2 regions of the Caballeronia sp. LZ028 genome follow, and region 2 is predicted to be linked to the other one. Evidence: predicted binding sites of a transcription regulator. Region 2 holds the regulator's gene; the other holds the start of a gene.
What was found. The regulator LexA, encoded in region 2, represses DNA repair genes until DNA is damaged. The targets are predictions, from matches to a motif close to ACTGTATNNNNATACAGT.
Positions count from the first base shown of each region.

Region 1 (15,124 bases), 860 kb from region 2:
AGGTGAAGATGAAGCCGGCCGTCGGATTGACGCCCGAGAAGAACGTCTTGCTGATATAGACGGCGAGCGAGCCCGCCAGATAGAAGTCATACCATTCGAACACCGTGCCGAGCGACGAAGCGAAGATGACCTTCTTCTCCTCCGCCGTCATCGGTGCGTGTGACACGCGCCCTTCGACCGTAGCCATGCATCGTCTCCTGTTCTGATTTTCGATTACATCGGTCCGCGATAAGGCGGCTCCCGGTGCAAAGGATTATTGGAACGAAAACTTACGGCGTTCTGACGCGGCGTGTCCGGACGCGAGTGACGTCCGAAACGACGATTTGCGCCGAAGCCGCGCATATGTGATGCGAACGACCGTCTAAATTCGTCTATGCTCGTGCTTCGTGCGCGCGAAATGCGAATCTGCCGCGCTCGCGCTCAGGGTTTGTCCCGGGCAGGAAAAACCCGCTGAAGACTGACGCGGACAAGCGTTCCGGCGAGTCGCGGGCTGTCCTGATACACGTGATCCTCGATGGCGAGCGCGCCGCCGTGCATCGCCGCGATCTCCTTGACGATGGCAAGACCGAGTCCGCTGCCGTCGCCGTCGCGCCCGAGAATGCGATAGAAGCGCTCGACCACGCGCTCGCGCTCCGCCGCCGGAATGCCGAGTCCCGTGTCTTCCACCTCCAGATGCACGAGATCGAGATCGTCGTCGTCGGTCCGCACGCGTACGGTGATGCGCCCGCCCGCCGGCGTGTAGCGGATCGCGTTGTCGATCAGGTTCGACAGCATCTCGCGCAGCATCACGACATTGCCTTCCACTTCGACCGCAAACGGCGGCTCCTCATAACCGAGATCCATGCGTTTCGCGAGCGCCGCCTGAACCCAGTCGCGCACCGCGAGCCGCGCGAGATCGGTCAGGACGATGCGCGTGAATATCTGCCCCGTCGCGCGATTCTCGGCGCGCGCGAGCGCGAGCAATTGCGTGACGAGACGCGCGGCATGCTCGGAACTCATCGCGATCTGTTCTAGCGAGCGCTGCACTTCCGTCGAGACGTCCTGGCGCATCGCGAGTTCCGCCTGCATGCGCAGGCCCGCGAGCGGCGTTTTCATCTGATGCGCGGCATCGGCGATGAAGCGCTTCTGGAACTCCATGTTCTGTTCGAGGCGCGTGAGCAGGTCGTTGAACGACGCGACGAGCGGCGCGATCTCCGGCGGCGCGCTGCCGGCCTGCAGCGGCGAGAGATCGTCGGGGCGGCGCGCGCGGATGTTCGACTGCAGCGCGTGCAGCGGCGCGAGCCCGCGCGAAAGCCCGAACCATACGAGGATGATCGCGAGCGGCAGGATCACGAACTGCGGCAGGATCACGCCCTTGATGATGTCGTTGGCGAGCTGGCTGCGCTTGTCGAGGGTCTCCGCAACCTGCACGAGCACCGGCTGCGCGCTGTGCGGATCGCGCCCGGGCGCGAGGCCGGGCAGATCGACCGTCGTGTATGCGACGCGGATATCGTTGCCGCGCAGCACATCGTCGCGAAACTCGACGATGCCCGGCTGCGGACGATCGTCGTCGTGCGGCAAGGGCATGTCGCGATCGCCGCCGACGAGTTCGCCGCGCGTGCCGAGCACCTGGAAAAACACGCTGTCGACGTTATCGGCGCGCAGGAAATCGCGCGTCGCGTCGGGCAGGCGGAGTTCCGCGACGCCGTTTACCGGCTGAATCTGGCGCGCGAGCACGTAGGCGTCGGCTTCGAGCGCGCGGTCGAACGGCCCGTTCGCGATCGATTTCGCGACCAGATACGTCACCGCGATGCTCATCGGCCAGAGCAGCAGCAGCGGCGCGAGCATCCAGTCGAGAATCTCGCCGAAGAGCGAGCGTGGATGCGTTTCGGCGTCGGGCTCGAGCTCGTCGGGCGGCGCGAACGGATTCGCGTAGCGCGCGTCGCGCAGCGCGTCGGAGTCGTCGTTCGCTTGTGCGTTTCGCTGAGTTTCGTGGGAAACGGGCGACGCCATGCGGCCTACTTATAGTGATGGCCGGCGGACTCGCCGGCGTGCGGCCCGCCCGCGCCGTTCGTCGTGGCGGCCGCTTTCTCCAGCGTGTAACCGAGACCGCGTACCGTGATGATCTTCGCGCCGCTCGGCTCGATCTTCTTCCGTAGCCGATGCACGTAGACCTCGATCGCGTTATTGCTGACTTCCTCGCCCCACTCGCACAGGTGATTGACGAGCTGCTCCTTCGATACGAGCCGGCCGGTTCGCTGCAGCAGCACTTCGAGCACGCCGAGTTCGCGCGCGGACAGATCGATGACCTGATCGCCGATGGTCGCAATGCGCCCGATCTGATCGAAGGCGAGCGAGCCGTGCCGGACGACGGTCGGACCGCCGCCCGCGCCGCGGCGCGTGAGCGCACGGACGCGCGCTTCGAGTTCGTTGAGCGCGAAGGGCTTCGCCATGTAATCGTCCGCGCCGAGATCGAGACCTTTCACGCGCTCGTCGACGGAATCGGCGGCGGTGAGGATCAGCACGGGCATCTGCGAATTGCGCGCGCGCAGGCGGCGCAGCACCTCGAGACCGGGCATCAGCGGCAGGCCGAGATCGAGGATCAGCAGGTCGAAAGTTTGCAGGGAAAGGGCGGTGTCCGCTTCGACGCCATGCTTCACATGGTCGACGGCGTATCCCGATTGGCGGAGTGATCGGACGAGCCCGTCCGCGAGTATGCTGTCGTCTTCGGCAATGAGGATTCGCATCGTCGTGTGCGCCTTTGTACGCCATGCATGCGCGATGAAGCGCATCGGCATTGCCGGCACCGTGTGTCGCCCGGCGCGGCGGTCTCCAGGTGTTCGTGGTTCTTGCGTGCTTGGGCGACGTGGAAAAAAAGCTGCGCCACGCCGCGACAGGCTTGCAAAAACTACTGTTTTTTTATACAGTGTCTGCGTGAGTGGGAAGGGCGGTTTCGTATGCTCGATCGAGCGGCGAAAAACCCCGTGAACACTGCCTCAGACGCCGTTCATCATAGCAAAGGACGATTCATGGAAGAAAGCAAGAAAGGCCCGGCTGGCATGACTGCGGAGAAGAGCAAGGCCCTGGCCGCCGCGCTCTCGCAGATCGAAAAGCAATTCGGCAAAGGGTCGATCATGCGGCTCGGCGCAGGTGAGGCGGTCGAAGACATTCAAGTGGTTTCCACCGGTTCGCTCGGGCTGGACATCGCGCTCGGCGTCGGCGGCTTGCCGCGCGGTCGTGTCGTGGAAATCTACGGTCCGGAGTCGTCGGGTAAAACCACGCTCACGCTGCAGGTGATCGCGGAGATGCAGAAGCTCGGCGGCACGGCGGCGTTCATCGACGCGGAACACGCGCTCGACGTGCAGTACGCCGGCAAGCTCGGCGTGAACGTGCCCGAACTGCTGATCTCGCAGCCGGACACGGGCGAGCAGGCGCTCGAAATCGCGGACGCGCTGGTGCGCTCCGGCTCCATCGACATGATCGTGATCGACTCGGTCGCGGCGCTCGTGCCGAAGGCGGAAATCGAAGGCGAAATGGGCGACTCGCTGCCGGGTCTGCAAGCGCGTCTGATGTCGCAGGCGCTGCGCAAGCTCACTGGCACGATCAAGCGCACGAACTGCCTCGTCATCTTCATCAACCAGATCCGCATGAAGATCGGCGTGATGTTCGGCAACCCGGAAACCACCACGGGCGGCAACGCGCTCAAGTTCTACTCGTCGGTGCGTCTGGATATCCGCCGTATCGGTTCGATCAAGAAGAACGACGAAGTCATCGGCAACGAGACGCGCGTGAAGGTTGTGAAGAACAAGGTCTCGCCGCCGTTCCGCGAAGCCATCTTCGACATTCTTTATGGCGAAGGCATTTCGCGTCAGGGTGAAATCATCGATCTGGGCGTGCAGGCGAAGCTGGTCGACAAGGCGGGCGCCTGGTACAGCTACAACGGCGATCGCATCGGTCAGGGCAAGGACAACGCGCGGGAATTCCTGCGCGAAAATCCGGACATCGCGCGCGAGATCGAGAACAAGATCCGCGAATCGCTGGGCGTCGCTGCATTGGGCGAAGCTGTCGTCGCAAGCGCCGCAGCGGCCGACGACGAGTAAGCATCGAGCCTGAAGGAAGATGCAGACGCGCCGGCTCGGATCCAAGGCAGACCCGGCGGATAACGGAACCGGCGACGATTCCGATTCCGTCGATCGCTACGAGCGAAGCAGCGAGCGGCGCGGTGCATCGTCGAAGTCAGGCGGCTTCAGGCGCAGCAACAAGGAACGCGCCGGCGCGAAGTCATTCGCGTCGGCGCATCGCGTTTTCGAGCCTGTTAAAAGGGATGAAAGCAGCGTAGACGCGAATGATCGCGCGGCCCGCCTGGAACAAGCTCGCGCCTTACTGAAGCAGGCGACAGCGCAGCCGAAGGCGCCCCCCGCCGATCGCAGCCCGCCGTCCGCTAACCCGCCGGACCCATTCGAAGACGCCGATCCATTCGAGCCCTTCGAACAATGCGTGCCTTCCGAGCCATTGCCAGCCGTTTCCGGCGAAACGGTTTATAGCCGCTCCAGCCAGCGCACCCGCAAGACATCGGCAAACGAAGTCAACAATCCCAAACGTCCGCAACGCTCGTTGAAGGGCCGCGCGCTCGCGTTCCTGTCGCGTCGCGAGTACAGCCGCGCGGAGTTGTCGCGCAAGCTGCGTCCGTACGTCGAAGAAGCCGCTCCGCTCGAATCCCTGTTGGACAGTCTCGAGCGCGATGGCTGGCTGTCGAACGAGCGCTTCGTCGAGAGCGTCGTGCATCGGCGGGCGTCGCGCATGGGCGGCAGCAGGATCATCAGCGAGCTGAAGCGGCATGCCGTCGGCGAAACGCTCATCAGCGAAACCGCCGACAAGCTCGCGCAGTCCGAAACCGCGCGCGCCAGGGCGGTGTGGGAAAAGAAATACGGCGTGCCGCCGGAGACGCCCGCCGAGCGCGCCAAGCAGGCGCGCTTTCTGGCTGCGCGCGGTTTTTCGAGCGGTACGATCGGCAAGATATTGAAGGGCGGTGACGAAGATTGGAGCGAGGAAATCGTCGACGACTGAGCGCCCGTTCGGCTTGATCCGCACGCGCGTTCCATTCGTCAGGCACATGCCCGGCTCGAAATACCCGATATGCTAAAATTCCACGGTTTTCCCCGTACCGGCTCACTCCAGCATGCCTCTCTCGCCTCCCGCTCCCCGACAATTGCGTCATAGCCGCGCGATTCGAGTGGAAGCGTTCGAACGCGACGACGGCCTGTGGGATATCGAAGCCTGTCTAACCGATGAGAAGCCGCGCGACTTCCAGCTCGCGACGGGCGTCCGGCCGCACGGCCTGCCGATCCATGAACTCTGGCTGCGCATCACCATCGATCGCACACTCAGCATCGTCGACGTCGAAGCGTCGTCCGACTGGGCGCCGTATGGCGGTTTGTGCGCCGAGTCCAATGCGGTCTATCGCAAGCTCATCGGGCTCAATCTCCTCCAGAATTTTCGCCGCGAAGCCAACACGCTGCTGCGCGGCACTGCCGGCTGCACGCATCTCACCGAGTTGTGCGGGGTCTTGCCGACCGCAGCCATTCAGGCATTCGCGGGCGACGTCTGGAAGATCGAGGACGGCAATCCATTCAAGCAAGCCGACGCCAACGCGCAGCGCGACGAGCCGCCGTTTCAGCTCGGCCGATGCCACGCGCTGCGTTTCGACGGACCCGCGGTCAGGGAACACTACCCGCGCTGGTTCGGCCACGCGCCCGGCGAACCATCCAGATCCGGAACAACGGTGCAAGACAGGCCGGAGACAAAGTCCGCCTCGTAGCGCGCAAGCAGCGCTCGCGCTCACGCACGGAATTCAAACAAGAAAAGAATCAGCGGTTCAAGCAAACAGAAGTTCACTCCAACTCTCAGACTGAAGGAATCACGCATGAAGATTCACGAGTACCAGGGTAAGGAAATCCTGCGGAAATTCGGCGTCGCGGTCCCGCGCGGCAAACCCGTGTTCTCGGTGGATGATGCGGTCAAGGCCGCGGAAGAGCTGGGCGGCCCGGTTTGGGTCGTCAAGGCGCAGATTCACGCCGGCGGACGCGGTAAGGGCGGCGGCGTGAAGGTCGCGAAGTCGATCGAACAGGTCCGCGAATACGCGAACCAGATCCTCGGCATGCAGCTCGTCACGCACCAGACCGGCCCCGAAGGCCAGAAGGTCAATCGCCTGCTGATCGAAGAAGGCGCGGACATCAAGAAGGAACTGTACGTCGGCCTCGTGCTCGACCGCGTTTCGCAGAAGATCGTCTTGATGGCGTCGAGCGAAGGCGGCATGGACATCGAAGAAGTCGCGGAAAAGACGCCGGAACTGCTGCACAAGTTCGCCGTCGAGCCGTCGACCGGTCTGCAAGACGCGGACGCCGATGATCTCGCACGCAAGATCGGCATTCCCGATGCATCGATCCCGCAAGCGCGCGCGATCCTGCAAGGCCTGTACAAGGCGTTCTTCGAAACCGACGCATCGCTCGCGGAAATCAACCCGCTGATCGTGACCGGCGAAGGCAAGGTCATCGCGCTCGACGCCAAGTTCAACTTCGATTCGAACGCGCTGTTCCGTCATCCGGAAATCGTCGCGTACCGCGATCTGGACGAAGAAGATCCGGCTGAAGTCGAAGCGTCGAAGTTCGACCTCGCATACATCTCGCTCGACGGCAACATCGGCTGTCTCGTGAACGGCGCAGGCCTCGCGATGGCCACGATGGACACCATCAAGCTGTTCGGCGGCGAGCCGGCGAACTTCCTCGACGTCGGCGGCGGTGCGACGACCGAGAAAGTGACCGAAGCGTTCAAGCTGATGCTGAAGAACCCGAACCTGAAGGCGATCCTCGTGAACATCTTCGGCGGCATCATGCGTTGCGACGTGATCGCCGAAGGCGTGATCGCTGCGTCGAAGGCCGTGGACCTGAAGGTGCCGCTCGTCGTGCGCATGAAGGGCACGAACGAAGACCTCGGCAAGAAGATGCTGGCCGACTCGGGCCTGCCGATCATCTCGGCGGACAGCATGGAAGAAGCCGCGCAGAAGGTCGTCGCGGCGGCCGAAGGCAAGTAAGCGCGTTCGCTTGTTGCCTTAAGAGAGCGTTCCACCAGATACGAATGGCGGCGCCTGGCTTTTTGCATGGCGACGCCAAACGAACAGAGGTCACTACATGTCGATTCTGATCAACAAAGACACGAAGGTCATCACGCAGGGCATCACCGGCAAGACCGGCCAGTTCCACACGCGCGCCTGCCGCGAATACGCGAACGGCCGCGAAGCGTACGTCGCGGGCGTGAACCCGAAGAAGGCCGGCGAAGACTTCGAAGGCATTCCCATCTACGCGTCCGTGAAGGAAGCGAAGGCCGAAACCGGCGCGACCGTTTCGGTCATCTACGTGCCGCCCGCGGGCGCTGCCGCCGCGATCTGGGAAGCCGTCGAGGCCGATCTCGATCTCGCGATCTGCATCACGGAAGGCATTCCGGTTCGCGACATGCTCGAAATCAAGGACCGCATGCGCCGCGAAAATCGCAAGACGCTGCTGCTCGGACCGAACTGCCCCGGCACGATCACGCCGGACGAGCTGAAGATCGGCATCATGCCGGGTCACATCCACAAGAAGGGCCGCATCGGCGTCGTGTCGCGTTCGGGCACGCTGACGTATGAAGCGGTCGGCCAGTTGACGGCGCTGGGCCTCGGCCAGTCGTCGGCGGTCGGTATCGGCGGCGATCCGATCAACGGTCTGAAGCACATCGACGTGATGAAGATGTTCAACGACGATCCGGAAACGGACGCCGTCATCATGATCGGCGAGATCGGCGGTCCGGACGAAGCGAACGCCGCTTACTGGATCAAGGACAACATGAAGAAGCCGGTCGTCGGCTTCATCGCGGGCGTGACGGCGCCTCCGGGCAAGCGCATGGGCCACGCAGGCGCGCTGATCTCGGGCGGTGCGGACACGGCTGACGCCAAGCTCGAAATCATGGACGCGTGCGGCATCAAGGTCACGAAGAATCCGTCGGAGATGGCACGTCTGCTGAAGTCGGTTCTCTGATCGAAGCAGGCAAATTACGCGAGGGTTTGGTACTCTTACTGATTCCTTTCGTAAAAGCCATTGAAAAGCGAGGGAGCGCTGCTTCCTCGCTTTTTTCATTTCAGCCTCATGCTTGAATTCTTTTCGACGCTCCATTGGGGCGCGGTCGTTCAGATCATCGTGATCGACATTCTGCTCGGCGGCGACAACGCCGTCGTGATCGCGCTCGCCTGCCGCAATCTGCCGGATCGGCAGCGCACGCGCGGCATCGTGTTCGGCACGCTCGGCGCAATCATCCTGCGCGTCGTGCTCATCGCGTTCGCGGTCTTTCTGCTCGACATTCCGTTTCTCAAGTTTCTCGGCGGCTTGCTGCTGCTGTGGATCGGCGTAAAGCTGATGCAGCCGGACCACGACGATCATCAGATCGACGCATCCGACCGGCTGTGGGCGGCGGTGAAGACGATCATCGTCGCCGATGCCGTCATGAGCCTCGACAACGTCATCGCGATCGCGGGCGCGGCCGAAGCCGCCGATCCGCGTCATAGGCTCACGCTGGTGATCTTCGGCCTGGTCGTGAGCATTCCGCTCATCGTCTGGGGCAGCACGCTGGTGCTGAAGCTGCTCGACCGCTTGCCCGCCGTCGTGCTGCTCGGCGCGGGTCTGCTCGGCTGGATCGCGGGCGGCCTCATCATCGACGATCCATTCATCGACCGATGGCCCGCGCTCAATACCGAACTCGTCGGATATGCGGCGCGTCTGGCGGGCGCGTTGCTTGTCGTCGCGTTGGGCTGGCTGCTCAAGCGGCGCGCGCTCGCCGACGGCAATCGCGCGGCGAGTTGATTTCTCCTAGGCCGTTCGGCTGACTGCCGCCGGAGCGGCTCCCTGAATACGATCGAAGCGTCCTGACCGCATTGCGCGGAAGGGCGCTTTTCTGTTTTTCAGGGAGTAGCAATGACGACGAAGGCTTCGGTTTTGGACGTGCCGCGCGAACGGCGCGCATGGTGGTTCGGGCGCACGAAAGATGCGCTGACACGCGGCTTCACACTGATCGAACTGATGATCGTGCTTGCGATCGTCGGCGTGGTCGCGGCGTATGCGATACCGGCGTATCAGGATTATCTTGCCCGAAGCCGCGTGGGCGAGGGCATGACGCTCGCGGCGGCCGCGCGCCTCGCAGTGGCGGAGAACGCGGCGAGCGGCGCGGATCTGGCGGGCGGATTCGCGTCGCCGCCGGGCACGCGCAACGTCGAGTCGATTCACGTCGACAGCGACAACGGGCAGATCACGATCGCCTATACGACGCGCGTCGCGCCGGCGGGTTCGAACACGCTCGTGCTCGTGCCTTCGACACCCGACAACGCCGATACACCTACGGCGCGCGTGTCGCTCAGCCGCGGTTCCGTGCAATCGGGGTCGGTGACGTGGGAATGCTTCGCGGGCAAGAAGACCGAGTCGTCGCTGCCCGCGCCGGGCGCCGGTCCGACGCCTGCGCAGGCGCCGACATTGCCAGGCAATCTCGCACCGCCGGAGTGCCGCGCGTAAGCACTGAGGCGAAGCGCGGCGGGAGGATTTACGTCGCCGCCGCGCCGTCGCGCCGTCGTTTTTGCGCGAAAGTTGGCGATTTGGTAGCAAAACCGGCCGTTCGACGGACAGCGGGGGCAAAGTTTTGTATAGTGCGCCGGTCGCCGACGTTCCCAGTTCCTCATGCCTTCCCAATACGCGCGCTTTCTCTGCTTCGCCGTTCTGTGCCTTGCGTTGACGTTTCCCTTCGCGGTCGTCAACCACACGTATCCGATTCCGACCTTCTACGCCGAATACAGCGCGCTCGCGCTTTATCTGGCGCTCGGTGCGACGGTTGCGCTCCTCGTGCGCGTCTCCGAGCCGAAGGTGCCGTTCGCATCGCCGGTCGTCGCATTGATGCCGCTTGCGTTCGGCGTGTTGCTCGTCGCGCAGACGGTGCTGTTGCCGATCGCGCAGCCATCGATGAACTGGCTCGGCGGCGCGTATCTGCTCGCTTCGTTTCTCGCGGTGCATACGGGCTTCGGTCTCGTGCGGGCGGGGCTCGGCGAGAAGACGCTGCGTATCGGCGCGGCTGCGCTGATGGTCGGCGGACTGTTCGCGGTCTTCTGTCAGATCGTGCAGTTGCTGCATCTCGAAGTGAAATTCACGCCGTTCGTGGTCGCGTACAACGTGATGATCGAACGGCGCCCGTTCGGCAACATGGCGCAGGCGAATCACCTCGCGACCGTGATCGCGTTCGCGCTGGCGGGCGCGCTTTATTTCGTGCAGGCGCGTCGGCTGCCGCTCGTTCTGTGGCTGATCTTGTCGGCGATCTACTCGCTCGGGCTCGCGTTGACCGTATCGCGCGGGCCGTGGCTGCAGACGGCGGTGATCGTCGTCGCCGGCTTCTGGATGGCGTTCGTGCTTGGGCGGCCGGTCGCGTCGGAAGGCTTCGACGGCCCCGGCCGCCGCGATACGCGCGCGTGGATCGTCCCGATTCTGCTCGCGATCGTCTTTTTCGCGGTGAACGCGGCCGTGCGCTGGGCGAACGTGCGCTTCGATTTCGGGCTCGCGCAATCGGCGGCGGAGCGCATGCAGGAAGCGAGTCAGATCGCGCCGCGGCTCGCGCTCTGGAAGTACGGCTGGACGATGTTCAAGACGCATCCGCTGCTGGGCGTCGGATGGGGCGAGTTTCCGCGCTATCAGTTCGACCTCGTGCGCGATCTGGGCGGCGTCGAGATCGCGAACAACGCGCACGACATCTTCATCGATCTGCTCGCGAAAACGGGTGCGCTCGGCGTCGCGATTCTGGTCGCGAGCGTCGTATTCTGGCTGATTCGCGTGCTGCGCGCGCCGCAGACGCCGGCGCGCATTTTCGGATTGTCGCTGCTCGGCGTCCTGATGATGCATGCGCTCGTCGAGTATCCGCAGCAGTACATGTTCTTTCTGATGCCGGCGATGCTCGTCATCGGCCTTCTGGAGACGCGTCCCTTGCGGCTGGTTCCGCGTCCGCTCTCTTATGGCGTATATGTCGTGCTGGTGCTCGGCGGGCTCGCGGCGTTGTATCCGACCTTACGCGACTACAACCGCGCGGAAGTGCTGTACTACGGCTCGCGCCCGGCCGAGCAGTATCGTGAAAATCCGTCTTTCCTGTTCACGGCGTGGGGCGAATACGGTGCGGCGACCTTGCTGCCGATCAACGCGCAGAACGTCGAGGAGAAACTCGCGGCGCATCGGAAGGCGATTGCGCTGTTGCCGGGCGAGACCGTGCTGCGCCGCTACGCGGTGTTGCAGGCGCTCGCCGGGCAGAAGGCCGAGGCGCTCGACACGATGGCGCGCCTGAAGATCTTCGCGACGCAGTTGCACGACTGGCCGAAGCAGCTTTTGGCCGTCTACGATCTGGCGGACGAAGCGGGCAAGCCGCTGGCGTCGTTCAAGGCGGATCTGGTGAAGCTGTATGGTGTGCCGCTGCCGAATCAGGAGCCTTCGGAGGATGAGGAAGAAGAGTGAGCGGTCAGGGCGCGGGCGACGGCTGGTCGTCCGCCACCCAATCCCCCGACTTCCCACCGTGCTTTTCCATCACTTTCACATTGGTGATGACCATGCCGCGATCGACCGCCTTGCACATGTCGTAGATCGTGAGCAATCCGACCTGCACGGCGGTCAGCGCTTCCATTTCCACGCCCGTGCGCCCGACCGTCTCCACGCGCACTTCACAGTGCACGCCGGGTAGCGCTTCATCGATCGTGAAATCCACCGCGACGCGCGTCAGCGCCAGCGGATGACACAGCGGGATCAGATCGGCCGTGCGCTTCGCACCCTGAATCGCGGCGATGCGCGCGACGCCCAGCACATCGCCTTTTTTCGCTCGGCCTTCGCGGATCAGCGCGAGCGTGGGCGCGAGCATCGCGATCGAGCCGCGTGCAACGGCCACGCGGCGCGTTTCGTTTTTCGCGCCGACATCGACCATATGCGCCTCGCCGGCGGCATCGAAATGGGTGAGTCCGGACATAGCGTCTCCTTCGAATGGGCGCCTATCATACCAGCGTGAATCCGCGCGATTTTCCGCAGAACGCCACGGTCCGGCGCGACGCACCGCCGACCTGAGACGCGCCGCGCGCAACACTTGATACGATAAGCCCGTTTCGATTCTCGAGCCGACTATCGGCGCTTCGCGCCATGCATTTCACACGTCCGAGCCGCGCGCTCGCCTCCCTCCTTTGCGTCGCCCTCGCCATGCCGCCCGCGGCGCTGGCGCAATCCAGTTCGCCTTCCGCGGGCTCGACCGGCACGCTCGCGGCCGCGCAACTGCGCGCGTCGCAGGAAAGCGCCAGCGGCGACGTGCCGGACAACATCGCGGAAGGCGTGTTCGGCGTCTACGGCGGTGCGGAAAGCCGTTTCGCGAACCGCCCCGGGACGATGTCCGGTTTGCGCGCGCCGCTGTCGTCGGTGCAGCTTCCGGATCTCGGCGACGGCTCCGGCGGCTCCCTCACGCCGCAGGCCGAGCGCAAGGTCGGCGAGAAGATGATGCGCGAAGTGCGCGCCGATCCCGATTATCTCGACGACTGGCTGCTGCGCGACTATCTCGACTCGATCTCGTCGAAGCTTTCAGCGGCGGCGACGACGCAGTATCTCGGCGGCTATCGGCCGGATTTCGATCTCTTCGCCGTGCGCGACGCGCAGATCAACGCGTTTTCGATGCCGGGCGGCTTTATCGGCGTGAACACGGGGCTGATTGCCGCGACGCAAACGGAATCGGAGCTGGCGTCGGTCATCGGCCATGAAATGGGGCACGTCCTTCAGCGGCACATCGCGCGGATGCTCAGCACGCAGGAAAAGAGTTCCTACGCCGCACTCGCCGGGATGCTCGCCGGCCTGCTCGCGGGCCTGCTCGCCCATAGCGGCGATCTCGGCATGGGCATCGCGATGGGCGGCCAGGCGTTCGCCGTCGACAATCAGTTGCGCTTCTCGCGCGCGGCCGAGCACGAGGCCGACCGCGTCGGTTTCCAGATGCTCGCGGCCGCCGGCTACGATCCTTACGCGATGGCAGCGTTCTTCGAGCGTCTCGATCGCGCGTCGATGGCCGATAACGGCGTGCCGCCGTACGTGCGCACGCACCCGCTCACGATCGACCGCATCGCCGACATGGAAGGCCGCGCGCGGCGCGTGCCGTACCGGCAGCCGCGTCAGTCGGCCGAATATGCGTTCGTGCGCGCCCGGGCGCGCGTGCTGCAGGTGAATTACGCGAGTGATTATCGCGAGGTCGCGAGCCGGCTCAAATCGGAAATCGAGGATCAGACGGCGCTCAATCCCGCGTCCAACTGGTACGGCATCGCGCTCGCGCAATCGCTGCTGGGCAATTACGACGCGGCCAGCGACGCGCTCGCGAAGGCGCGCGCGCTATTCGAGGGCGAGGAGGCGAGCGCGGCGGCGGCATCGGCGCAAGTGCAAAAGGAGGATCGCGCGGTTGGTCAAACGCAGCCGGCTCCGCGCAAGAAGAGCGGCGAGCCGTCGCTGCGCAACGCGGATGCGTCGACGATCGCGACGCCGCTCGACAACGCGCGCACGCCGCTCAATCTCGGAGACTCCGGCAACGGCAATGCATTGCGCGCGAAGAGCGACATCGTGCTTCCACCGGTTCGCGTCGAAGCCCGATCGGCTCCGTCGGCGAAACCTCAATCCGCACCGCCGGCGCTGCGCAGCACGCCGAGCCTCGACGTGCTCGCCGCCGACATCGCGCGCCGCGCCGGTCGCAACGACGATGCGATCCGCCTCGCGGACCTCGCGCAAAAGCGCTGGCCGGCGTCGCACGCCGCCATCGACGTGCATCTGCAGACGCTGCTTTCCGCGCGCCGCTTCGCCGACGCCCAGACGCTCGCGCGCCGCGAAACACGCGCCGAGCCGACGCGCCCCGACTGGTGGTTCTATCTCGCGCAGGCAAGCGCGGGTCTCAACGATCCGCTGCAACAGCATCAGGCGATGGCGGAAAAGTTCGCGCTCGATGGCGCGTGGGCATCCGCGATCCGGCAACTGAAGGAAGCGCGCGACGTCAAGACCGCGAGTTTCTACGATCTTTCGACGATTTCCGCCCGGCTGCGCGATTTCGAGACGCGCTACAAGGAAGAGCGCGAGATGGAGAAGAACGGCTAGCTAGCTCAGTCTTTCTTCGCGGCGGCGCGTTCGGCCGGACTCGCGACGAAGCCAAAGCGCGCGGCGACATCGGCGCGGGCGATCGGCTGCACGGTCAGATCGACCCCGTCGCGCCAGTGGAACACGCCGCGTGTGCCGGCATCGTCGAGCGACGCGTGGTCCGCGAACAGTTCGAGATCGTGATCGTGAAGGGCGGCGATGCGTGCGGGCGAGGCGTCATCGGAAAGGAGAATGCCGCCTGCGTCGTCGATCCAGACATGCGCCGGCTCGAACGGCGCGCCGCCCTGATCGATCAGCCGCAATGCGCCGTCCGCCGCATGCAGACGCACGATCCACGGCGTGTACACGAGCTCAACATACACGCGCTGCGGACCGTTCTGAAAGAACCACTGGCCGTCGGCATCGCTTTCGTAGTTGCGGTTGATGAAGCCCAGCAGCGCCTCATGCCGGATCGGCGTGCCGAGTTCGCCGGCGGCTTGCGCGGCGTCGTCGCGCATGCGCCACTGACCGCGCCGGTCGAGCAGCAGCCAGCCCGTGCAGTGCGGAACGTTGGGCCATTTGGCGAGCGCCTGCTTGACGATGTCATCCATGACGGTTCACGAAACGAAGTTCTCCAGATAACCGAACACGCGCTGCGACAGCCAGTCGATCCGGCCCGGAAACGGTCCCGTCATGAAGCCGACGTGCCCGCCGTGGTTCGGCTGATCGAGCGTCACGCGCGCCGATACTTCCGCCGTCGACGGCAACGCGAACTCGGGCAGGAACGGATCGTTGCGCGCGTTCAGCAGCAGCGCGGGCACTTCGATGTGCTTCAGATGCGCGCGGATCGTCGCCGTCGACCAGTAGTGATTGGTGTCGCGAAAGCCGTGCAGCGGCGCGGTGACGACGTTGTCGAACTCGTACAGCGTGCGCGCGGCGAGCACGGCGTTGCGGTCGTAGAGACCGGG
Region 1 covers NZ_JARUXN010000001.1:768,177-783,300, forward strand. Annotated here, with positions in the region: gene QCE58_RS03650 (MFS transporter) at 1-187, opposite strand, end outside; gene QCE58_RS03655 (sensor histidine kinase) at 421-1,992, opposite strand; gene QCE58_RS03660 (response regulator transcription factor) at 1,998-2,726, opposite strand; gene recA (recombinase RecA) at 3,009-4,079, shown strand; gene recX (recombination regulator RecX) at 4,099-5,046, shown strand; gene QCE58_RS03675 (DUF2889 domain-containing protein) at 5,159-5,797, shown strand; gene sucC (ADP-forming succinate--CoA ligase subunit beta) at 5,903-7,069, shown strand; gene sucD (succinate--CoA ligase subunit alpha) at 7,167-8,048, shown strand; gene QCE58_RS03690 (TerC family protein) at 8,157-8,867, shown strand; gene QCE58_RS03695 (pilin) at 8,979-9,569, shown strand; gene QCE58_RS03700 (Wzy polymerase domain-containing protein) at 9,732-11,537, shown strand; gene moaC (cyclic pyranopterin monophosphate synthase MoaC) at 11,542-12,039, opposite strand; gene QCE58_RS03710 (M48 family metalloprotease) at 12,207-14,177, shown strand; gene QCE58_RS03715 (DUF2946 family protein) at 14,183-14,767, opposite strand; gene QCE58_RS03720 (YheT family hydrolase) at 14,774-15,124, opposite strand, start outside.
Region 1: a site for LexA is predicted at 2,890-2,907, ahead of recA (recombinase RecA). Genes of this name have one in related genera too.

Region 2 (15,124 bases):
CGTTCCTGTTCGGGCTGCTCGACGAGATCGGCTATCAAGGCTGGATCGGCTGCGAGTACAAGCCGCTCAACGGCACGGAAGCGGGCCTCGGCTGGCTGCAGAACATCGGCGGCGTGAAGCAGCACGCGACCGCTTAAACCAGACACATAGGAGGAGCTAGAAGTATGGCAACGATCGGTTTCATCGGCCTCGGCATCATGGGCGCGCACATGGCGCGCAATCTCATCAAGGGCGGCCACACGCTGGTCGTGAACGGCAAGTTTCCGGTGCCGGACGATATCCGCGCGCAGACGCAGGTCGTCGCGGACTCGACCGAAGTCGCACAGGCGAGCGAAATCGTCATCACGATGGTGCCCGACACGCCCGATGTCGCCGCCGTGCTGTTCGCCGATGACGGCGTCGCGAAGGGTCTCACGAAGGGCAAGCTCGTGATCGACATGAGCTCGATCGCCCCGCTCGAAACGCAGGAGTTCGCGAAGAAGATCAACGCGCTCGGCTGCGACTATCTCGACGCGCCGGTGTCCGGCGGCGAAGTCGGCGCACGCGAAGCGACGCTCACGATCATGGTCGGCGGCCCGGAGAAGTCGTTCAATGTCGCGAAGCCGCTGTTCGAACTGATGGGCAAGAACATTTCGCTCATTGGCGACAACGGCGCGGGTCAGACTTGCAAGGTCGCGAATCAGATCATCGTCGCGCTGAACATCGAGGCGGTCGGCGAGGCGCTGCTCTTCGCGGCACGCTCGGGCGCCGACCCGGAGCGCGTGCGTAAAGCGCTGATGGGCGGCTTCGCGTCGTCGCGCATTCTCGAAGTGCACGGCGAGCGCATGACGAAGCGCACGTTCAATCCGGGCTTCCGTATCGAACTGCATCAGAAGGACCTAAACCTTGCGCTCGACGGCGCGCGCAAGATGGGCCTCGCCCTGCCCCACACCGCGAGTGCGCAGCAGCTTTTCAGCGTATGCGCGGCGAACGGCGGCAAGGCGTGGGATCACTCGGCGCTCGTGCGTGCGCTCGAAATCATGTCGAACTTCCAGGTGGCCGACGAGCCGCAGCAGGCGAAAGCCGCTGCGTGATTCGCGTCACCTGAACCGTGGGGCGTCCCGCGTATGGGCACGCGGGACAAATGCCGCTCTGGGCTGAGGGCGGCAAAGTGGGGTCCGAGAAGCGGCACCCGGCGGTGCGCCGGGTAAGCCTTGGTCGGTCAGACGGTTTGTCGTCGGGTGTCCGCGTCGGATTGTTGCAAACTGCGTCCTAACGCCGATGCATAGGCGGTGCTACAAATCCTTTTGTTGAAACTCAGAACTATCCTGTGGTCATCGCGACTAATCTGCCTAGACTTCGCGGGCCGTAACCACCGTCAACCAAGGAGTGAACAATGGGAATCCTCAGCTTTATCAAGGAAGCAGGCGAGAAACTCTTCGGCGCAGCCACGCCGAGCGCGCAGGCGGCGCCCGCTGCGGCACCCGTGGATGTCGCCGCGCTAAATCAGAAGGCAGGCGAAGCCATCGCGACGTACATTCGTTCGCAGGGTCTCAATGCGGACAATCTCGATGTGAAATACGACGGCGCTTCGCATACGGTGACCGTTTCGGGTCAGGCGCCGGATCAGGCCACGAAGGAAAAGATTCTCGTCGCCGCGGGCAATGTGCAGCATGTCGATAAGGTCGACGATAAGCTGACCGTGCCGAGTAGCGAGCCTGAATCGCAGTATTACACCGTCGTGTCGGGGGACAATCTCTGGAAGATCGCCGAGAAGTATTACGGCAATGGGTCCAAGAACGATGTGATCTTCGAAGCGAATAAGCCGATGTTGAAGAGTCCGGATAAGATCTATCCGGGGCAAGTGTTGCGGATTCCTGCTGTTAACTGATTGTCTCTGCTCTACTCGAGAACGCGGACTTCGGTTCGCGTTTTTGCTTTCTGCTGAGGTGGATCTTGGTTTGCCTGCGCTTCTCGGCAATCCTGTGATCGTGTCGGTCTATTAGCGTTGCCCCTGTGCGGGGCGGCACTCACTTTCTTTGCTGCTGCAAAGAAAGTAAGCAAAGAAAGCAGCTCCTGATACGCCCGCGGTCACACGCAATTTGGGTAGTCCTCTCGTCCATCGTGGGCTGCCTAAAGAGTGCCCTCAAACACCTAATCGGGCTTGGCTCGCGCACGGTCTGCCACATCGCACCGCACACCAAACTGGTTCAGCACCAAATAGCTCCAGCCCGCTTCGCGGCCGACCGGTCAATCGGGAATGCGCGTGCTTCTCTACTAACGTCTCCATCTCACTGCAATCGCCGCCCTTTGGTTTCCCTTGCATACCCGGCGGCAGCGCGTAGCGCTGTGCCGAAGCTGTTTCGTGCTGAACCAGTGTCCTCAGCGTTTTCGGGCGGCGGACCGTGCGCGATCCAAGCTCGGTTGGGCCTATGAGGGCACTCTTTAGGCGAGTGCCACCGTGGACGAGAGGACTACCCAAATTGCGCGTGACCGCGGGCCTGAAAAGCTGCTTTCTTTGCCTACTTTCTTTGCAGCAGCAAAGAAAGTAGGTGCCGCCCCGCACAGGGGCAACGCTAATAGACCGACACGAATACAGGATTCCACGACCGACCGCCCGACCAACCGGCGGCCCGCCCGCCCAACACCCCAAACACCCACCTCAATAAACATCAAAAACGCGCTGCACGTCCTGCACATTCGAAGCCACTGCAAGCATAAGCAGCACCCGCGCCTTATAAGGATTCAGCGTCCCCGCGCTGACCGTCCCGAGCGCATCATCGTTAGCGGCGCCGTTGCGCATCACATGTCCCGAACCCACGCGCGAAGCGCGCACCACGGCAACGCCCTGCTTCACCGCATCAGCGAGCGCCTGCGTGAGCACCGCATGCATCGAGCCGTTGCCCGTGCCCGCGACGACGATACCCCTCACGCCCGCAGCAACAAGCGCATCGACCGTCACACGAGACACATCCGCGTAGCTCGCGACGATCTCGACCATCGGCCATCGATCGGCGACAGCGAACTCGCTCGCGACGGTATGCGCCCGCACGACCGTGCGCTGAAACTCGACGCGTCCGTCCTGCACGAACCCGAGCACACCGGTCTCAGGCGAGCGAAACGCATCGACGGCATAAGTGCTCGTCTTGGTGACATCGCGCGCGCTGTGAATCTGATTGTTGAAAGCGACGAGCACGCCCTTGCCCGCGGCATCCTTCGACGCCGCGACCGTCACCGCATTGAGCAAATTCAACGGGCCATCGGCGGAAAGCGCGGTCGATGGGCGCATCGCCGCCGTCAGCACGACGGGCTTCGCGCTCTTCACCGTGAGATGCAGCAGATACGCGGTTTCTTCGAGCGTATCGGTGCCGTGCGTGACGACGACGCCATCGATATCGTCCTGCGCAAGCAGCTCATCGATACGCCGCGCGAGTTGCGTCCACAGCGCGGCGCTCATGTCCTTGCTGTCGATGCTCGCGATCTGTTCCGCGTGGATTCGCGCAACCGAGCCGAGCGCGGGCACGGCGTCGAGCAGCTTGTCGACGCCGACGACGCCCGCCTTGTAGCCCGCGGTCTTGGAGGAATCGCCGGCCTGACCGGCAATCGTGCCGCCCGTGGCAAGCACGGCGACACGAGGAAGCGAGGAAGTATTCATGCCGGCGATTGTAAAACAGCCGGCACGACTCTAAGCGGCTTCGCGAAGCTGCGCGGCGATCTGCGCTTCATCGAGTTGCGGCGCGAACATTTCGATCAGCCGATACGCATACGCGCGCAAGAACGCGCCCTTTCGCAAGCCGACACGCGTCGTGCTCGCCTCGAACAGATGCTGCGTATCGAGCGCGACGAGCTCGGTGTCGCGCTTCGCGTCATACGCCATCGCCGCGACGATGCCGATGCCCATGCCCAGTTCGACATACGTCTTGATGACGTCGGCATCGATCGCGGTCAGCACGATATCGGGCATCGCGCCCGCGCTCGCGAACGCCTGATCGACGTGCGAACGCCCGGTGAAATCGTTGTCGTACGTGACGATCGGATATTCGGCGATCTGCTCGAGCGTGATGTTCTCGCGCCCGACGAGCGGATGATCCTTCGGCACAACGACCGTGTGATGCCACGAATAGCACGCAAACGTGACGATGTCCGGATAACGGTCGAGCGCTTCGGTCGAGATGCCGATATCCGCTTCGCCGTTGATGATCATCTGCGCGATCTGCTGCGGGCTGCCCTGACGCAGCGCGAGATGCACCTTCGGAAACACCTCGGTGAACTGGCGGATGACCTTCGGCAACGCGTAACGCGCCTGCGTGTGCGTCGTCGCGACGACGAGATGGCCGTTGTCCTGATCCGCGAACTGGCGCGCGACGCGCCGTAGATTCTCGGCATCGAGCAGCATGCGCTCGATCAGCTGATGCACTTCCTTGCCCGGCTCGGTCAGTCCCGTCAGACGCTTGCCGCGGCGGATGAAGATATCGACGCCGAGTTCGTCCTCGAGATCCTTGATCTGCTTCGACACGCCCGACTGCGACGTGTAAAGGACGTTGGCGACCTCCGTCAGATTCATGTTCTGACGCACGGCCTCGCGCACGAAGCGCAACTGCTGGAAGTTCATGTCAGCCTCTTTGATTTTTATGATGTCACTGCGCGGGAAACACTCGCAACGCGCGTGGAACGGCGGTCACGCCATCGCCGATATCGAGCCTGAGCGCGCGCCACGCCTCGCGATCCAGTTCTGCCTCGATCACGCCGCCCGCGTTGCCTTCGAGCTCGACGCGCACCGAGCCGCCCAGCGTCACGACGCGCCGCACGCCCACCACGATGCCGTCGCGATGCGTGCCGTCGGCGGGATACAGCGCGAGATCATGCGGACGCACGTACGCGAGCGCCCGCCCGCTGAAATGCGCCTGAGCCGCGATCGGGCTCGCGGCGCCATCGGCGATGAAGCCGTTCGCGTTCACTTCGCCCTGCAGCCGGTTCGCGGCGCCGAGAAACTCGTAGACGAAGGACGTCTGCGGATGATCGTACACGTCTTGCGGACTGCCCACCTGCTCCACGCGGCCATGATTCATCACGACGATGCGATCCGCCACTTCGAGCGCCTCTTCCTGGTCGTGCGTGACGAAAAGCGTCGAGATATGCAGATCGTCGTGCAGCCGGCGCAGCCAGCTGCGCAGTTCCTTGCGCACTTTGGCGTCGAGCGCGCCGAACGGCTCGTCGAGCAGCAGCACTTTCGGCTCGACGGCAAGCGCCCGCGCCAGCGCAATACGCTGCCGCTGTCCGCCTGACAGTTCCGACGGAAAACGCTCCGCGAGCCAGTCGAGTTGCACGAGCTTCAGCAGCTCATGCACTTTCTCGCGAATTTTCGCTTCGCTCGGACGCTCGCGGCGCGGCTTCACGCGCAAGCCGAACGCGACGTTCTCGAACACGGTCATGTGCCGGAACAGCGCGTAATGCTGGAACACAAAGCCGACCTGACGCTCGCGCGCGCCGACCGCCGCGACGTCTTCGCCGTGCAGCACGACCTGTCCCGCATCGGCGAATTCGAGACCCGCGATCACGCGCAAGAGCGTGGTCTTGCCGCAGCCCGAAGGCCCGAGCAGCGCGACCAGTTCGCCCGCCGGAAAGTCGAGCGACACGTTGTCGAGCGCGGTGAAATCGCCGAAGCGTTTTTGCAGATTGCGAACGATGATGCTCATGATGTTTATCGCCTCTCAATTCTGTGCGGTGGCTTTTGCGGCGGTCAATGCTTGCGTCATGCGGCGCTCCGCGAGAAGTTTCAGCGCGAGCGTCACGAGCGCGAGCAGCGCCAGCAGCGACGCCACCGCGAACGCAGCCGAGAAGTTGTATTCGTTGTAGAGAATTTCGACGTGCAGCGGCATCGTGTCCGTCTGCCCGCGGATGTGCCCGGACACCACCGACACCGCGCCGAACTCGCCCATCGCGCGCGCGTTGCAGAGAATCACGCCGTAGAGCAGGCCCCACTTCACGTTGGGCAGCGTCACGCGCCGGAAGATCTGCCATCCCGAGGCGCCGAGCACGTGCGCCGCTTCCTCTTCGTCGTTGCCTTGCGCCTGCATCAGCGGAATCAGTTCGCGCGCGACGAACGGAAACGTGACGAAGATCGTCGCGAGCACGATGCCGGGCACCGCGAAGATGATCTGCACGTCGTGCGCGGCGAGCCACGGGCCGAACCATCCTTGCGCGCCGAACATCAGCACGTAGACGAGACCCGAGATGACCGGCGACACCGAGAACGGCAAGTCGATGAGCGTCGTCAGGAGCGCCTTGCCGCGAAACTCGAACTTCGCGATCGCCCACGACGCCGCCAGTCCGAAGACGACATTCAGCGGCACGGCGATCGCGGCGGTGATCAGCGTGAGCTTGATCGCGGACCACGCGTCGGGATCCTTCAGCGACTCGAAGTAATAGTCGATGCCCTTGGCGAACGCCTGCACGAACACCGCGACGAGCGGCACGACGAGAAAGAACGCGAGAAACGCGAGTGCGATACCGGTCAGGAGCCATCGCACGGCGCGCGGCTCGGTGACGGGATTGAGGCCGTGCGCGTCGCGCTGTGTCGTCGTCTGCAATGGAAGCACCTTGCTCATGCCGTTTCTCCCGCTGCCAGGGAGACGTTGACCGGCGCCGCGCCCGTCTTGCTCGTGCGGCGCTGCAGCCACCATTGCAGCGTGTTGATCAACAGAAGCATCAGGAACGACACGCACAGCATCACGACGGCGAGCGCGGTCGCGCCGGCATAGTCGTACTGTTCGAGCTTCGTGATGATGAGCAGCGACGTGATCTCCGACTTCATCGGCACGTTGCCCGCGATGAAAATCACCGAGCCGTATTCGCCCAACGCGCGCGCGAACGCGAGTGCGAAGCCCGTCAGCAGCGCCGGAAAGAGCGACGGCAGCACGACGCGCCGGAACGTGAGCCAGCGCGTCGCGCCGAGGCACGCGGCGGCTTCTTCCTGCTCGCGCTCGAAGTCTTCGAGCACGGGCTGCACGGTACGCACGACGAACGGCAGGCCGATGAACGTCAGCGCGACGAGCACGCCGAGCGGCGTGAACGCGACCTTGATGCCGAGCGGCGCGAGATATTGCCCGATCCAGCCATTGCCCGCGTAGACCGCGGCGAGCGAAATGCCGGCGACCGACGTCGGTAGCGCGAACGGCAGATCGACCATCGCATCGACGATGCGCTTGAACGGGAACGTGTAGCGCACGAGCACCCACGCGACGAGAAAACCGAACACCGCGTTGATGAGCGCGCCGCCGAGCGCCGCGGCGAACGTCAGCCGATACGATGCGAGCACGCGCGGCGACGTCACCGCGCGCACGAACTGCGCCCAGTCGAGCGTCGCCGTCTTAGCGAAGGTGGCGGCAAGCGGAATCAGCACCACGAGGCTCAGATAAGCCACCGTGATGCCGAGTGTCAGGCCGAAACCGGGTAGCGCGCTCGGTTTCCTGAATGTGAGAGTCGTCATCCTTGAATCATCCTTTTTGCGCGCGGGGTGGGCGCGCGTTGCTGCTTCGGGCGCGCGGCGTCTTGAACGCGCCGCGTCGCCGGTTGACGCTTATTGCGGCTGATAGATCGAATCGAACACGCCGCCATCCGCGAAATGCGTCTTCTGCGCCTTGGTCCAGCCGCCGAAGGTGTCGTCGATGGTATAGAGCTTCAGCTTCGGAAACTGCTTCGTCAGATCGGCGGGCACCTTGTCCGAACGCGGCCGATAGAAATTGCGCGCGGCGATCTGCTGCCCTTCGTCGCTATACAGATACTTGAGATACGCTTCGGCGAGCTTGCGCGTGCCGTGTTTGTCGACGACCTTGTCGACCACCGCGACCGGCGGCTCCGCCAGAATGCTCACCGACGGCACGACGATCTCGAACTTGTCCGGACCGAATTCCTTCAGGGACAGGAACGCCTCGTTTTCCCACGCGATGAGCACGTCGCCCTGACCGCGCTGCACGAAGCTCGTCGTCGCGCCGCGCGCGCCGGAATCCAGCACGCCGGCGTTCTTGTAGAGCTTCGTCACGAACTCCTTGGCGGTCTGCTCGTTGCCGCCCGGCTTGTGCTGCGCGTACGCCCACGCCGCGAGGTAGTTCCAGCGCGCGCCGCCGGATGTCTTCGGATTCGGCGTGACGATCGACACGCCCGGCTTCGTCAGATCGTCCCAGTCCTTGATGTGCTTCGGATTGCCCTTGCGCACGAGAAACACGATCGTCGACGTGTACGGCGATGCGTTGTCCGGCAGGCGCTTCTGCCAGTCCGCGCCGACGAGTCCCTTGCCCGCGAGCGCGTCGATGTCATAAGCGAGCGCGAGCGTAACGACGTCCGCCTGCAGTCCGTCGATGACCGCGCGCGCCTGGCCGCCCGACCCGCCATGCGACTGCTTGAAGGTTACGGTCTCGCCCGTCTCCGCCTTCCACTTTTTCGCGAAAGCCTGATTGAAGTCCTGATACAGCTCGCGGGTCGGGTCGTAGGAAACGTTCAGAAACGACGTATCCGCCTGCGCCGGCGCCGTCATGATCAAACCCGCCGCGCCGAGCGTCGCCGCAGCAAGAAGCCGTCGCAATCCCGTGTTGATGCTTTGCATTCCCCGTTCTCCGTCTTATCGAATTGACGGAATCAGTCTAACGAGGCCTCTATATGATTGAAAATAATCGTTATTCACTTTTTTATACGTAAAACTGCTAAGAACGATATTCCTGGATGGAAGAAGCGCCGGCGGGCGCGATCCGACGGTGCGGAGGCTTCGTGGCCGCGAACTTAAAGTAAAGCTTGAAAAGCGCCAAATACTGTATAAAAATACAGTCACCTGTCCATTCATACAGTGCATCAGGGGCTCGAGCCAGTGACCAAAACATCAAAACTTACCGCGCGGCAGCAGCAGGTGTTCGAACTCATCCAGCGCGCGATCGACCGCACGGGCTTTCCGCCCACGCGCGCCGAGATCGCGGCGGAGCTCGGCTTCAGTTCGGCCAATTCCGCCGAGGAGCACCTCAGGGCGCTGGCCCGCAAGGGCGTCATCGAGCTGGCGGCGGGTTCGTCGCGCGGCATCCGGCTGCTCGGCGATGCATCTCGCATCGATCGGTCCGAGGAGCTGCCGCATCAGTTCACGCTGCCGCATCAGAGCATCATGCAATTGTCTCTGCCGCTCGTCGGCCGGGTCGCGGCGGGGAGTCCTATCCTCGCGCAAGAGCACATCTCGCAGCACTATGCGTGCGACCCCGCGCTCTTCTCCAGCAAGCCGGACTATCTGTTGAAGGTGCGCGGCCTCTCGATGCGCGACGCAGGCATTCTCGACGGCGATCTTCTCGCCGTGCAAAAGCGCAACGAAGCGAAAGACGGACAGATCGTCGTCGCGCGTCTTGGCGACGACGTCACGGTCAAGCGCTGGAAACGGCGCGCGGACGGCGTCGAACTCATCGCCGAAAACCCCGAGTATGAAAACATCTTCGTGCGCGCCGGCAGCGGCGATTTCGCGCTTGAAGGCATTGCCGTCGGGCTGATCCGCTCCGGCGAATTCTGATGTTGGCCCGCGAACGGGCAAGGCACGAAAGTCGAAGCACATTACTTTCGCACCGAGACACGAAATGTCTCATTGACATCGCAAGATAGCCTCACCAACCGCTTTCGACACCTGATTCAGGCGTCTCACAACACAACAAGCATGACGGCCACCGCGCGCGGTGCGCCGCGGTGCGTCCTATCGTCTGGAGAGTCATCATGGAACGTTTTGCCCGTCTGCTGCCCTTCCGTCAATTCGGCCGCCTGCGCCATCTGCGCACGCTGATCGCCTGCGGCATGCCGCGCGCCGAAGCCACGCCCGATCTCTTCAACGAAATGCCCGCGTTGCCGTCCCGTCAGCCGGCCTTCGCTCGCGTTTCCCTCAACAGCACGGTGCACGCCGAGGCCGAGCAGCGCGCGCCAGTGCGCGTGTATCGCGGGCAATCGCGCGTGATTCTGGTGGGCAAGATCGACGAGGTTTCGCGCATGATCGACCGCTGCATCGCCGAGGAAAATGCCGGGCTGGCCGGCGGAATCCTCGCCTGAATGGAACGCCATCGCACGCACGACGTGAATTCACGGGATTTAACCGGCGCCCGCGCGGTCAATCCGTAATTCACGTTTTGCAAGAGGCTTGGCCCAAGCATGTCCCGCACTACCCGTTCTATTGTCGTTACGCTCGTCGTCCTGGTTATCGTCGCGGCGCTCGGTTTCGTTTACGCATCGCCTTACATCGCACTCGATCGCGTGAAGCGCGCGGCCGATGCCCGCGATGCGCAAACCGTCAACGAATACGTCGATTTTCCGGCGCTGCGCGCGAGCCTCAAGGACCAGATCGCGGCGCTGCTCACGCGTCGCGTGGATATTCAAAAGAGCGGGAATCCGCTCGCGATCATCGGTGCGATGATCGGCGCGGCGCTCGTCGGTCCGCTGGTGGATTCGTATGCCACACCGGACGGCGTCGCGGCGATTCTGAACGGCATCCCGCCGCGCGGCGATCCGGGCGAGCGTCCGCCGCAAGCTGGCGACGGCGCACCAGCGAATGCGGGGAATGCGCCCGCGTCCGGCGTCACGGCCGCACGGCAGCCGCCGAAAGAACCACCGCAGACGACGGCGGGTTATCGAAGCCTGAACACGTTCGTCGTCACGTATCAACACGGCGCCGGCGATGCGCGATACTCCGCGATCTTCCACCGCAACGGGCTCGTGTCGTGGAAGCTCGTCGCGGTCGATCTCAACGGTTGACGCGTCAAGCGTCGCGGTTCACGCTTCGCACCGCATCACGCCCCGGCTTCGGCCTTGACGGGCTTCGCCGCGTACGCCGCTTCGTCTTCCGCTTCGGCCGATTCACCGGCCTGACAGACGGCAACCAGGATGCTGCACTTCACGCGATCCAGCAGCGGCGTGTTGCCCGCGCCCATCCACCAGCGCGCGAGGCCGCTGCGGCAGCGATGCCCGACGACGACGAGATCGACCTGAAGGCTGTCGGCGAGCGCCGCGATTTCGTCGATCGGATGGCCGAACGCGAAATGTCCCTGTGCCTGAAGGCCACGCTCGCGCAGCCATTCGACGCCCTCTTGCAGGATGTCGCGCGCGGCCTCTTCGAAGCGTCCGCAGGCCATGTCGGTTAGCAGTCCGGCGCTCTGCGCGATGCTCGAGCGCATATCCACCACCGCGAGCACATGCGTCTCCGCATTCAGGTCGAGCGCGAGATTGGCGCCCTGACGCAGTGCCTTGCGGCCTTCTCTGGAGCCGTCGTAGCACAGCAGGATTTTTCGGTAGCTCTCCATCTTGACCTCCCTGGCCAACGTGCCGTTGAGCGCGGCTTGCCCGCGGCGTTGATTCATCATCGTGCGTCGTCCCATGGGAGACAACGCTGGAAAACGCTTACCGGCGCGAACACGCTAGCTGGCACCGTGCCAGAACCACAAAAACGTCGACGGACAAGCCTCTGGCACTTTCGGCCGGAACCGGTTCGACGCGCCCCGCACGGGTTTGACACGCCCGCGCAGCATGCGGTTGCACGCCAAGCGCCGCCTTGGTGCAATGGATTACACTAGCCCGCTGGATTTCCCTCATCCGGCTTTCCCTGCGCACAGATGCATGACTGATCAAACTTTGCAACAAAGCATGTCACGCGACGCCGATGGAAACCGCGCACCCGCCATCGAATTCAGCGAAGTAAGGAAGCACTACGGCGAGCGCACGGTCGTCGACGGCCTGTCGTTCGATGTGCGGCCCGGCGAATGCTTCGGACTGCTCGGACCGAACGGCGCGGGCAAGACGACGACGCTCAAGATGCTGCTCGGCATCACTTCGCCCGATAGCGGCGCGATCCGTCTCGTCGGCGAGCCGGTGCCCGCGCGCGCCCGATTCGCCCGCGAGCGTGTGGGCGTCGTACCGCAGTTCGACAATCTCGATCCCGATTTCACTGTCCGCGAAAATCTGACGGTGTTCGGCCGCTACTTCGGCCTGACGGGCGCGCGCATGGATGCGCTCGTACCGTCGCTCCTGGAGTTCGCGCGGCTGGAGAGCAAGGCCGATGCGCGCGTCGGCGAGTTGTCGGGCGGCATGAAGCGGCGTCTCACGCTCGCGCGCGCGCTCGTCAACGATCCCGATGTGCTCGTGATGGACGAACCGACCACCGGGCTCGATCCGCAAGCGCGGCATCTGATCTGGGAGCGTCTGCGCTCGCTGCTTGCGCGCGGCAAGACCATTCTGCTGACGACGCATTTCATGGAAGAAGCCGAGCGTCTCTGCGATCGCCTGTGCGTGATCGAGGAGGGCCGCAAGATCGCCGAAGGACGGCCGCGCGAGCTGATCGAATCGGTGATCGGCTCGGACGTGATCGAAATCTACGGACCCGATCCGCAAGCGCTCGCCGCCGAGCTTGCGCCGCTCGTCGCGCGCATGGAAGTGAGCGGCGAGACGCTCTTTTGCTACGTCGACGATCCGCAGCCCGTGCATGCGCGCGTGAAGGGCCGCGCGGACGTGCGCTATCTGCATCGTCCGGCGAATCTCGAAGATGTTTTCCTGCGTCTCACCGGACGTGAGATGGTGGACTGAGCCAATGGATACGCTCGAACGATCCCGCATCGACAAACAGCGCGAGCCGAAGCGCGCACAAAACCTCACGCCGCTTTCCAGCGCGTTGCCCGCGAACGCCACGCACTGGATGTCCGTGTGGCGGCGCAACTATCTCGTCTGGAAGAAACTCGCGATCGCCTCGATGATCGGCAATCTCGCCGATCCGATGATCTACCTCTTCGGCCTCGGCCTCGGTCTGGGCCTGATGGTCGGGCACGTCGACGGCGTGTCGTATATCGCGTTCCTCGCGGCGGGCACGGCGGCGTCGAGCGTGATGATGTCCGCGAGCTTCGAATCGATGTACTCCGGCTTCTCGCGCATGCACGTTCAGCGCACCTGGGAAGCGATCATGCACACGCCGCTCACGCTCGGCGATATCGTGCTTGGCGAGATCGTCTGGGCCGCGAGCAAGTCGGTGCTGTCGGGCGTGGCGATCATGATCGTCGCGGGCGCGCTCGGCTATGCGAGCTTTCCGTCGATGCTGATCGCGTTGCCGGTCATCGTGCTGACAGGACTCGCGTTCGCCAGCACGGCGATGGTCGTCACCGCGCTCGCGCCGAGCTACGACTTCTTCATGTTCTATCAGACGCTCGCGCTCACGCCGATGCTCCTGCTCTCCGGCGTCTTCTTTCCCATCGCGCAACTGCCCGCGATCGCGCAACACGTCACGCAGGTCTTGCCGCTGTATCACGCGGTGGAGCTGATCCGTCCGGCGATGCTCGGCCGCCCGTTCGACGGCTTCGCGCTGCATGCGCTCGTGCTCTGCGCGTATGCGGTCGTGCCGTTCTTCCTGTGCGCGTGGCTTTTCAGGCGGCGCATGATGAAATGAAAAACGGCGATGGACTTCGAAAGCCGATCGCCGTTTTGACATCGCCGAAAAGGAAAGCGCGCTACTTCACCGGAAACTCGTGATGCCCGCCGAAGCCGAAGCGCATCGCGGACAACATGCGTTCCGGGAACGATTCGGCATCGCGCGAACGGAACCGCGTGTACAGCGCCGCCGACAGCACTTGCGCCGGCACCGCTTCCTCGATTGCCGCTTCGATCGTCCATCGTCCTTCGCCGCTGTCCGCGACTTCGGTGGAATAGCGATCGAGCGAGCCGTCGCCCGCGAGCGCGCCCGCGGTCAGATCGAGCAGCCACGACGACACCACGCTGCCGCGACGCCACACTTCCGCGATATCGGCGAGATCGAGCGAGTAACGCTCGTTCTCCGGCAGTTCCGTCGAGTCCTTGCGCTCGAGCACGTGAAAGCCTTCGGCATAGGCCTGCATCAGTCCGTATTCGATGCCGTTGTGCACCATCTTGACGAAATGCCCCGACCCGACCGGCCCGCAGTGCATGTAGCCGTTCTCGACGCGCGCATCGCGTCCTTCGCGGCCCGGCGTCGCGGGAATGTCGCCGCGTCCCGGCGCGAGCGTCGCGAGAATCGGATCGATGCGGCGCACGACCGGCTCGTCGCCGCCGATCATCATGCAGTAGCCGCGCGTCAGGCCCCACACGCCGCCCGACGTGCCGACATCGACGTAATGGATGCCCTGCTCGCGCAACTGCGCGGCGCGGCGGATATCGTCCTTGTAGAAGCTGTTGCCGCCGTCGATGATCACGTCGTCCGCGCCGAGGATCTTGTGCAGATCGTTGAGCGTGTCTTCGGTGATTTTCCCCGCCGGCAGCATCAGCCAGACGACGCGCGGCGCGGTCAGTTTCGCGACGAGATCGCCGAGATCCTTCGCGCCCGTCGCGCCTTCGCTCGCGAGCGTTTCGGTGGCCTCCGGATTGTGGTCGTACACGACGCACGTATGTCCGCCGCGCATGAGCCGCCGCCCGATGTTGCCGCCCATGCGCCCCAGTCCCACGATGCCGATCTGCATGATGGTCACTCCTTCCCGTTGGATTTCACGCGTTCGATCTGCTTCTTCGCGGCGTCGTAGACCGCTTCGGGCGTGAAGCCGAACTTCGTCTTCAGCGCCTTCAATGGCGCGGATGCGCCGAACGTGTGCATGACGATCTGCGATCCGAGGCGGCCGACGTAGCGGTCCCACCCGAGCGTCGCGGCCTGCTCGACGCACACGCGCGCATGCACGTCCGGCGGCAGCACCGATTCCTTGTACGCGAGATCCTGCTTCTCGAAGATGTCCCACGACGGCATCGACACGACGCGCGCCGCGACGCCTTCGCTTGTCAGCTTCTCGTACGCCTCGACGCAAAGCGACACTTCGCTGCCCGTCGCGAGCAGCAGCACCTCGGGCTTCTTGCCGCCTTCGGTATCGGCGAGCACGTAGGCGCCGCGCTTCACGCCTTCGGCGGACGCGTATTTCTTGCGGTCGAACGTCGGCAGCGGCTGGCGCGTCAGCACGATGCACGACGGCTCCTTCGGATGCGTCAGCGCGACGCGCCACGCTTCTGCGACTTCGTTCGCGTCGGCGGGACGCAGCGTGCACAGGCCCGGCACGCCGCGCAGCGAGGCGAGCTGCTCGATCGGCTGATGCGTCGGACCGTCTTCGCCGACGCCGATCGAATCGTGCGTGAACACGTAGATCAC
Region 2 covers NZ_JARUXN010000001.1:1,632,457-1,647,580, reverse strand. Annotated here, with positions in the region: gene hyi (hydroxypyruvate isomerase) at 1-137, shown strand, start outside; gene QCE58_RS07915 (2-hydroxy-3-oxopropionate reductase) at 165-1,073, shown strand; gene lysM (peptidoglycan-binding protein LysM) at 1,376-1,870, shown strand; gene QCE58_RS07905 (asparaginase) at 2,642-3,643, opposite strand; gene QCE58_RS07900 (CysB family HTH-type transcriptional regulator) at 3,665-4,591, opposite strand; gene QCE58_RS07895 (sulfate/molybdate ABC transporter ATP-binding protein) at 4,617-5,675, opposite strand; gene cysW (sulfate ABC transporter permease subunit CysW) at 5,691-6,587, opposite strand; gene cysT (sulfate ABC transporter permease subunit CysT) at 6,584-7,468, opposite strand; gene QCE58_RS07880 (sulfate ABC transporter substrate-binding protein) at 7,559-8,581, opposite strand; gene lexA (transcriptional repressor LexA) at 8,840-9,517, shown strand; gene QCE58_RS07870 (hypothetical protein) at 9,715-10,041, shown strand; gene QCE58_RS07865 (DUF2939 domain-containing protein) at 10,141-10,740, shown strand; gene QCE58_RS07860 (universal stress protein) at 10,776-11,285, opposite strand; gene nodI (nodulation factor ABC transporter ATP-binding protein NodI) at 11,626-12,561, shown strand; gene QCE58_RS07850 (ABC transporter permease) at 12,566-13,411, shown strand; gene gnd (phosphogluconate dehydrogenase (NAD(+)-dependent, decarboxylating)) at 13,473-14,453, opposite strand; gene tkt (transketolase) at 14,459-15,124, opposite strand, start outside.